3 regions of the Vibrio splendidus genome follow, and region 3 is predicted to be linked to each of the others. Evidence: riboswitches for the same ligand, from Rfam matches in the RefSeq annotation. Region 3 holds a riboswitch; each other region holds the start of a gene.
What was found. A riboswitch is a leader RNA that binds a small molecule or an ion and turns the genes downstream of it on or off. The one in region 3 is predicted to bind thiamine pyrophosphate.

Region 1: it holds a riboswitch for thiamine pyrophosphate, as region 3 does, so the genes downstream of both, thiB (thiamine ABC transporter substrate binding subunit) here and thiD (bifunctional hydroxymethylpyrimidine kinase/phosphomethylpyrimidine kinase) in region 3, are expected to answer to the same signal.
Region 2: it holds a riboswitch for thiamine pyrophosphate, as region 3 does, so the genes downstream of both, thiC (phosphomethylpyrimidine synthase ThiC) here and thiD (bifunctional hydroxymethylpyrimidine kinase/phosphomethylpyrimidine kinase) in region 3, are expected to answer to the same signal.

The regions. Positions count from the first base shown of each region.
Region 1 is NZ_AP025508.1:3,475,171-3,478,448, reverse strand. Features, by position in the region: gene mpl (UDP-N-acetylmuramate:L-alanyl-gamma-D-glutamyl-meso-diaminopimelate ligase) at 1-447, shown strand, start outside; gene OCU90_RS15545 (flavin prenyltransferase UbiX) at 486-1,109, shown strand; TPP riboswitch at 1,153-1,272, shown strand; gene thiB (thiamine ABC transporter substrate binding subunit) at 1,326-2,318, shown strand; gene thiP (thiamine/thiamine pyrophosphate ABC transporter permease ThiP) at 2,443-3,278, shown strand, end outside.
Region 2 is NZ_AP025508.1:3,805,771-3,809,048, forward strand. Features, by position in the region: gene thiC (phosphomethylpyrimidine synthase ThiC) at 1-1,286, opposite strand, end outside; TPP riboswitch at 1,416-1,514, opposite strand; gene crcB (fluoride efflux transporter CrcB) at 1,577-1,960, opposite strand; gene OCU90_RS17125 (multicopper oxidase family protein) at 2,061-3,278, opposite strand, start outside.
Region 3 is NZ_AP025509.1:978,377-981,654, forward strand. Features, by position in the region: gene OCU90_RS21580 (ABC transporter permease) at 1-502, opposite strand, end outside; gene OCU90_RS21585 (ABC transporter ATP-binding protein) at 495-1,253, opposite strand; gene thiD (bifunctional hydroxymethylpyrimidine kinase/phosphomethylpyrimidine kinase) at 1,243-2,136, opposite strand; TPP riboswitch at 2,233-2,344, opposite strand; gene OCU90_RS21595 (DMT family transporter) at 2,443-3,278, opposite strand, start outside.

The sequences.
Region 1 (3,278 bases), on a different replicon from region 3:
CTGGCGACTTTCATTAATACCAAGCGTCGCTTAGAGTTTAAAGGCGAAGTGGCAGGTGTTTCTGTCTATGACGATTTTGCTCATCATCCTACAGCGATTGAACTTACGCTGGGTGGCTTACGTAATAAGGTCGATACGAAAAAAATCATTGCTGTTTTAGAGCCTCGTTCTGCCACCATGAAGCGTGGTGTGCATAAAGAAACCTTGGCTGATTCGCTCAAACAGGCGGATTCTACCTACTTATTCCAACCGGATAATATTGATTGGTCTGTACAAGATGTTGCCAATGCGTGCCATCAACCCGCACATGTAAGTGATGACATGGATGCATTCGTTGCTAGAATTGTCTCAGAGGCACAAGCGGGCGACCAAATCTTAGTAATGAGTAATGGTGGCTTTGGTGGTATTCACCAGAAATTGTTGGATGCGTTGGCACTCAAAGGCTAACGGCATCCACGACCTTATATTTTGAAGTAATTGAGAACATGACAAAACACGATAAAGCTATAACCCTCGCTTTCACTGGCGCATCAGGTGCGCCTTATGGCCTGCGTTTACTTGAATGCCTTTTGGCGGCGGATTATCAGGTCTATTTACTGATATCGTCGGCTGCGCGAGTGGTGTTGGCGACCGAGCATGAACTTAAGTTACCTGCAGGGCCCGATGCAGCGAAACAAGCTTTGGTTAAACACCTTGGGTGTGACCCCGAAAAGCTGGTGGTGTGTGGCAAAGATGATTGGTTCTCTCCGGTTGCCTCTGGCTCAGCAGCGCCGAAGCAGATGGTAGTTTGCCCATGTTCAGCGGGAAGCTTGGCTTCAATTGCTCATGGCTTATCGGATAACCTGATTGAGCGTGCTGCAGATGTGGTCATGAAAGAACGAGGCCAACTGTTGTTGGTGGTTCGTGAGACGCCATTCTCGACGCTGCACTTGGAGAACATGCATAAGCTATCGACTATGGGCGTGACGATCATGCCTGCCGCTCCGGGTTTTTATCATCAACCTAAGTCGATTGAAGATCTGGTCGATTTTATGGTGGCGCGCATTTTGGATCATCTTGGCATTGAGCAAGGTTTAGTGCCACGTTGGGGTTACGATCAACGTAATTGATCCAAACTTGATAGCTTATTGTTAAAATTCGAATTACAATTCTGAACACTCATCGGGGAGCAAACCATTCAAATAATGAATGCGAGCTGAGATCAAGCAAGTGCTTGGGACCCGTAAACCTGAACCAGATAATGCTGGCGTAGGAATTGAGTTAGGAATAACTTCTACCGTTCTCCTCCCTCAAACCTGTGCCGCTCAGACCATGGAGAGCGTCCAGTGAAATTCACATTAACAACTCTTGCTGTTACTACAGCCATCTCTTTTTCTGCCTTTGCTGCAGACAATACCCTAACGGTTTATACCTATGATTCTTTTGCTGCGGATTGGGGCCCTCGTCCTGCCGTTGAAAAAGCATTTGAAGAAAAGTGTGGCTGCGATGTGAACTTTGTCGCGCTAGAAGATGGCGTGTCTATTCTGAACCGCTTGCGTCTTGAAGGTGGGAACAGCAAAGCAGATATCGTGTTAGGTTTAGATAACAATCTGATGGCTGAAGCGAAAGCGACGGGCTTATTAGCTAAGCACAGTGTTGATACGTCATCAGTAACGCTTCCTAATGGTTGGAACGACAGCACTTTTGTACCCTATGACTTTGGCTACTTTGCTTTTGTTTACAACAAAGAGAAGTTGGCAAACCCGCCTAAGAGCTTGAAAGAACTGGTTGAGCAGCGTGATGACCTTAAGGTTATCTACCAAGACCCACGTACATCAACGCCGGGTCAAGGCATGATGCTATGGATGAAGTCAGTATACGGTGATGAAGCGACAGCAGCTTGGAAGAAGCTCGCTCAGAAAACGGTTACTGTGACTAAAGGTTGGTCTGAAGCTTACTCTATGTTCTTAAAGGGTGAGTCGGACTTAGTCTTGTCTTACACGACTTCTCCGGCTTACCACATCATTGCAGAAAGTGATTCTAAGTACGCAGCAGCAAGCTTTGAAGAAGGCCATTACACTCAAGTGGAAGTGGCAGCGAAAGTTAAAGGCAGCAAGAACGAAAAGCTTGCCGATGAGTTTATGGTGTTTATCCTAAGTGATGAATTCCAATCTGCGATGCCAACGGGCAACTGGATGTACCCAGTGACGGATATCGAGCTACCAAAAGGGTTTGATCTGTTAACAGTACCGCAGAAAGCTCTGAGTTTTACGCCTGAAGAAATCGCTGCTAAGCGTAAGCCTTGGATTCGTGAATGGCAGAGTGCACTTACTTTTTAAAAGATTAGCTCTCTAGCTTAACTTTCTAAAGATGAGTTTCCTAAAATTCAGCTTTCTAACTTTCTGTATTTAAAGGTTCGTTCGATATACTTTGAGCGAACTATTTACGGTAAAAAATCAATTTATGATAAAGAAAACACCTAAGGTCGGGATCTGGGTTGCGATACTCATTACCGCCTTTGTGGTTTCAGCAGTTGGGGCATTGCTTAGCAATGCCCCTTCTCTTGATATCAGCCAAGTATGGTCCGATCCTTACTATTGGCATGTAACGAAATTCAGTTTTTATCAAGCGACACTCTCAACTGTGCTGAGTGTTGGCTTTGCTATACCTATTGCTCATGCTTTGTGTCGCAGGCAATTTTTTGGGCGGGCTCTGTTGTTAAGGCTGTTCGCGTCGACCTTGGTTCTGCCTGTGTTAGTCGGTGTGTTTGGTTTGCTTGCTATTTATGGCAACAGTGGTTGGTTAGCTAAATTTCTGGCGAACTTCGATATTGAACTGCCATTCTCCATCTATGGATTGAATGGCATTTTACTCGCACATGTCTTCTTTAATCTGCCCTATGCCAGTCGTTTACTTTTACAAGCTTTAGATACCGTGCCTGCCGAGCAACATAAGCTGTGTGCTCATTTGGGTATGAGTCATTGGAATAAATTCAAATGGGTAGAATGGCCGCGATTGAGACAACAACTGCCTCATGTGTGTGGCTTAGTCTTCATGTTGTGCTTTACTAGCTTTGCTACCGTGATGGCGCTAGGTGGCGGTCCGAAATCGACCACTATCGAACTCGCTATTTATCAAGCGATTAAATTCGATTTTGACCTACAGGCTGGTGCCTTGCTCGCGATATGGCAAATGCTGCTATGTGGTGTATTAGCGGTGAGTATTCAGCGCTTGTCTAAGCCTATCTCCGTGACAGCCAGTCAGCTGTCGGAAGAGAAATATTTGGTTAAGGACAGCTG
Region 2 (3,278 bases), on a different replicon from region 3:
TCAATGATCACCTGAACGTCATATTCCCAAGCCACTTTAGTCAACTCACCTAGAGTACGTAACTCCGAGAATTGAGCCTCATCATTAGCATCTGCAATTGAGCCCGGGCGTAAACCGTCACCTAATGACAGAGCAACATCGTACTTCGCACAGATCTCACAGATCTCACGGAAGTGGGTATAAAGGAAACTTTCTTGGTGATGAGCAAGACACCATTTCGCGATGATGGAGCCGCCACGAGAGACAATACCAGTCACACGTTTAGCGGTCATAGGAACGTAGCGAAGCAATAAGCCTGCGTGGATAGTAAAGTAATCAACACCCTGCTCTGCTTGTTCAATCAAGGTATCGCGCATCACTTCCCAGTTAAGGTCTTCGGCAACGCCATTCACTTTTTCAAGCGCTTGATACATAGGAACCGTACCAATTGGTACTGGGCTATTACGTAGGATCCATTCGCGAGTCTCGTGAATATTACGACCAGTAGAAAGGTCCATCACGGTATCGCCACCCCAGCGAGTCGACCATACTAGCTTCTCAACTTCTTCTTCAATCGAAGAGCTTACTGAAGAGTTACCGATATTAGCGTTCACCTTCACTAAGAAGTTTCGACCAATAATCATCGGTTCTGATTCTGGGTGGTTGATGTTTGAAGGGATAATAGCTCGACCTTCAGCAACCTCTTTACGCACGAACTCAGGAGTAATTTCTTTCGGCAGGTTTGCACCAAAGTTATGGCCAGGGTGTTGATGGTTAAGCTGCTCATCAGCGAACTTCTGACGTCCCATGTTCTCACGTATGGCAATGTACTCCATTTCAGGTGTGATAATACCCTGACGAGCATAGTGCAGCTGAGTAACACATTGGTTGTCTGTCGCGCGACGAATTCTAGGCAGGTTGCCGTAGCGAAGGTCGTCTAGAGTTTCATCATCTAAACGTTCTTTGGTGTAAACAGAGCTTACGTCGTCTAACAATTCCGTATCACCACGCTCTTCAATCCATTGCTCTCGCAACTTAGGAAGACCGCTATACAGGTCTATTTGATGTGTAGGGTCTGTGTAAACACCTGAGGTATCGTAAACTTGAATGGGTACATTAGGTTCGAATACAGGCTCTTTTTTGGTACCACCAACAAGGCTATCAGCGAGTGATATTTCTCGGACAGGGACTTGAATGTCCTCTCGAGATCCTTGGATGTAAGCTTTTTTTGAGTTTGGGTAGGGTTGTACGGATAAAGAATCAATGAAATTCTTCGCTTCCAGTCTTGCTTGTTTACGAGTCGACATAGCATTTTTCCTTGGCTTTTAGCCATTATTTATAGGGATAAAAATGCTTGACGGATTAGATGCTACAAGAGGGATCACGGTAAGAAATACAGTTGTGATCTGGAGATAGATCTCTAGAAGGATTCTAGTTAGATATCTACTCTTGTTCCCTTCGCAGGTATTAGCCTGATCAGGTTCAACGGATCCCGAGTTAACGGTCTCAGCCATATGGCACTCCGACAAGTTCGATCGAGTATATAAAAACGGCTTGGATAAACCAAGCCGAGTTGTTAACAAATCGTAAGAAAGTTTTAAGACTTTATCAAAAGTTGGAAGCCGATCCATGCGGCTGAAATACTGAGTACCACGTTGAGTAGCACATTGAGTCCCATCTTAAAGAAAGCGCCCTGCTGCATAAGAAGTACGTTATCCATCGAAAATGTAGAAAATGTCGTCAGTGCTCCTAGGAAACCAAGACCGATGATCTGTCTCCATGGTTCTGTCGCAACCATTTCATTCTCAAACGCAGCGATGAGCAATCCCATAATTAAAGAACCAATTACGTTAACAGTCAGCGTACCATAAGGAAAACCACGCCCTAGCATTACCACACATAACTCTGAAATCAAATAACGCGAACAAGCACCAAATGCGCCACCAATGGCAATAAAACCTAAAATAGATAACTGACCCATGAATCCTCCCAAACAATAATCCCTATATTCTAGCTTTAACGCCGATAAAAGCGAGGGTAGAAACTAAGAATGCATGCGCAAATATTAAACGTTACAGGTGTCACTTAACTTCAATGTATCCCATTAAACCCGTTTTCATGTGTTCTATAACATGACAGTGGTACATCCAGCGGCCAGGGTTATCTGCAACAAATGCAGCTTTAGCTCGGCCGTTTTTTCCAAGTAACACTGTATCGGTATGGAAAGGCTCTTCAACTTTCTTCCCATCAAGTTCCAATACAGTGAATGTATGACCGTGAATATGGATCGGGTGATGGTATTGGGTGACGTTCTTTAGATCGAATATGTAAGTCTTACCTAACTCTAAAATCGTCAACGGCTCAGGAATATTGTCTTTGCTCATCCCTTCCCATGCTCTTTTATTAGTAAGCCAAAACTTAGGCATCGATTTACCATCTTTAGAAACTGGTGATACCGCACCTTCCCACTCGAACACAAAATCGATCTCTTCAGCATTAGGAAGATCTAGATTAGGTACAGGGTTAAGAGGCAACAATGGCAATAAACGCCCTTCAGTAAGGGGGGAATCTACTACCTCGAACTCACATAAAGAGAAAGGAAAGCGGCCCTTCATTTGAAGAACATTAACTCGCTCGCCTACTTTGGGCGCTATCAGTCCAATATCCACGCGCATCCCTGGGCCGATTTTATGTTGAGTAAGTTTATATGGCGTCTTTACAGGATTACCATCAATGGCAATCACCCATGCCTCAGCCCCTTCGACAGCAATAGGATAAGTGATCGTATTATCGACATTCGCGATACGCAGTCGAGTCGTTGCGTGCTGCTTTAATTGGTACACAGGTTCATGAACACCATTGACGCTACTCCACTCTCCTGGAGTTCCCATACGAGCACTAAGTCGTGGAATCATTAAGTCTTTCCATTGACCCTGTTTATCGATGTGCCAATGCTTAAGCATCAGTGCATGCTCTTCATCAAACTGCACGGGAGTGCTTTCTTCTACGATAATTAGCCCAACCAAACCCATACCAAGTTGTTTAACGCTATTCATATGTGGGTGATACCAAAATGTGCCAGCATCTGGCGGCGTAAACTCATAAATGAATGTTTCACCTGGCATGATCGGTGGCTGACTTAAGAAGGGAACACCGTCCATTTCGATAGGAATTCTTAAGCCATGCCAATGGATAGTCGTCGGCTCTGATAGCTTATTCGTAAAACGAATTGTGACCTTTTCACCTTGTCGACATCGAATCGTTGGTGCTGGAATCTGACCATTAAAGCCTAGAATATT
Region 3 (3,278 bases):
TCGGTGTATTGCGTAGGCCGTCATAACAACAAGTGGTTACAGGGAAGAAGATAATGATCGCTGCCATCACCACTTTTGAGGCGATGCCATAACCAAGCCACAACATCAATACTGGAGCAATCGCAAACACAGGGATCGCTTGGCTAGCGATTAAGATAGGTAACAGCCAGCGTTTTAGTGGTTCGAACATCAACATCTGCAGGGCGAAAAATAGCCCCATCGACAAACCAAGTAGCAAGCCAAGTAAGATCTCTTGCGCAGTCACCCAAGTGTGTTTGAGCAATACATCGTAGCGTTCGAATAGTTTAATAAAGACTTCTGCAGGCGCTGGCAGAATGAAGCTCGGCATCTCGAAGATAACGACCACCATTTGCCATAAACCGAGAATCACAGCACTGCTGATAAGCAAACGCATAACGGGATTCATCTGACGAGGGCGTGTAATGGTAGTCTGTGCGTTAGTTGAATGAGCCACAGTTTCGCTTCGCGTTAGATCATTCATAATCACGCTCCAACTGATCTAAGATCGCTTGTTGTAACTCAGCACATTCACCATCTAACACTCTTGGTGTCGCTGTGTTAGGCACAGACAATGACTGAGCATTCGCGGGTGTGCCTTGCAACACATACAAATTGTCCGCCAAACGCACCGCTTCTTGTGGATCATGAGTGATCAACACAACGGTTTTACCTTTTAGTAGTTCACACGCTAAGCTTTGAAGCTTGTGTCTTGTTACCGCATCCAGCGCAGAGAAAGGCTCGTCCATCAGCACCACAGGCTTGTCTTGCATTAAGGTTCGAGCCAAAGCAACACGCTGGCGCATACCACCAGACAATTGATCCGGCATAGTAGACGCGTGATTAGCCAAACCAACCGCAGCTAACAACTCTAGTGCTTGGTTGGTTTGCTGTTCTTTATCAGAAACTGGATTTTGAAAGCGATGACTCAGGCATACATTGTCGATAACCGATAGCCATGGCAGTAACAAATCTTGCTGTGCCATGTAAGCGATGCGGTCCGTTAAAGGCAATTCATCGGACGTTGCCAATGTGCCCTGCCACTCCACCTTGTCGTCCAGCAAGCCTGCCAGATAACGCAATACCGTGGTTTTTCCGCAACCACTTCGACCCAGCAATACTGTCCACTTACCTGCGTTTAAGCTAAGCGACAACCCAGACAAGGTCGCGTACTCGCTGTCTCGGTAACGTAACGTCGCGTTGCTGAGTTGAACGCCAACCGTATTAACGGACATTACCGTGTCCAGCGAAGAAGTGATTTACCGGGCCATGACCTTGACCAACTTGCAACTCATCAGCATGAGCAATCGCGCGAGAAATGTATTGTTTGCCTAGGTCAACAGCTTCTGCCAGCGTGTTGCCCTGAGCCAAGAAAGAAGCAATGGCAGATGAAAGCGTACAGCCCGTGCCGTGGGTGTTTTTAGTCGGGAAACGCTTCGCGCTAATCAAGGCAGACGTCGTCGGGAGAATCAGTAGATCGTTACTGTTTTCATCTTTCTCTAAATGACCGCCTTTGAGAAGAACGGCTTTAGCACCTAGTGCGCGTAAATCTTCAATCATGCCCTGCATTTCAGCTTCGCTTTCAGGTACCGGCTTGCCTGTTAGCGCCGCACCTTCTGGCAAGTTAGGAGTAATGATGTCTGCCAGTGGAATCAGTTCTTGTTTCAGCGTTGTAATGGCAGAGTTTTCTAAGAGAAGATCGCCACTTGTCGCGACCATTACAGGGTCAATCACAAGATGCTTAGGTTGGTACTGATTAATTTTGTCCGCGACGACTTTGATGATTTGCGAATCAGCCAACATGCCGACTTTTACTGCCACGATATTCAGATCAGTAAAAACCGCATCTAACTGGCTAGCGACATGGTCGAGTGGAATAGGAAAAATGGCGGAAACGCCTTGCGTGTTCTGGGAAGTGATAGCGGTAATTACCGAACAAGCGAAACTACCTGTAGCAGACATAGCTTTAATATCAGCTTGGATACCTGCACCACCGCCACTGTCAGAACCCGCGATAGTTAAAACAATCGGAGTATTCGTGCGAATCGTGTCTTCTGCAGAGTGCTGTGAAACTGAGGCTTTTGGCGTTAAATCTTTTGAAATAGAACTGTGTGTCATTGTCGCTCCTACTATCTTACAAGACGTAGGAGAACGAACACTGATCGAAGGAGAAGTCGCATTAGGCTCATGAAAGTTTTCATGGGTGCAGACGTAGATCGAGTGCTTATAGTTCCCTACGCCAGTGTTAACTGAATCAGGTTCAACGGGTCTCGATTAACGATCTCAGCAAACACCAAATAAGGTATATGCCCCCCGACTATTGATAGCGATAGTAACAGCACTCTCACAACTGAGATACTGATTTTATTCAATTATAAGAATTACGCATGAATAAATTTCAATTAGGCACAACAAAACAAATACTTATAGCGTTCCTTTAGATGGCTTCGACTGTATCAACAAGCACAGCACAATCAGAGACATACCTAGCCAGCCTGTAAAAGGAATCAGCTCACCGACAACGCAGACGGCAAGCACCGCTGCAACTACTGGTTCAAACAGGGTCAGCAGGTTGGCACTGCTCGCGGTCACGTGGCGTAAACCAAAACTGAACGCGATATAGCCCACGCATTGTGGAATTAGTGTCAGATAACTGATGACTAATACGTTAATCTGCGAGGAAAACAGGTTCTCACCCGTAAACCAGAGTGTTGGCAGCAACAGCATCGCGCCGAGGCCAAAAATACTGCCCATCGCCGCTTGCGACTTAATCCCTTTATCGATCAGTGCTTTTGTCGCCCAAGAATAAATGGCGTAACACAACCCAGCGAGCAAACCTAAAGCAATACCCAACAGCTTGAGATCATCACCTGACTCATTCGCCGATGAAGCTTCTGAAAACACCAACAACCCAATACCCACCACACCAATCGCAAAGCTAGTGAGCCAACGTTTGTTGATATTATTCTTTTTGCTAATCAGACACTCTAACAATGCCGAAAAGAAAGGCGCGGTTGCAATCGAAACCACGGTACCAATCGCCACGCCTGATAATTTCATTGAAGAATAGAAAGCTAAAGGATAGACCGCCAAAGCCAAAGCGCTCACTGCCAACAGCCTCTTGTTCTGCAAAAGTTTATCGAAAGCGAATAGGATTTTTCGATACGCCAATCCCGCTTGCATTAGGCCACCGACGCCCATAGAGAAAGCACCAATCGCTAATGGGCTGAGATCAGGTGCAAAACTTGCGGCGGTGCCTG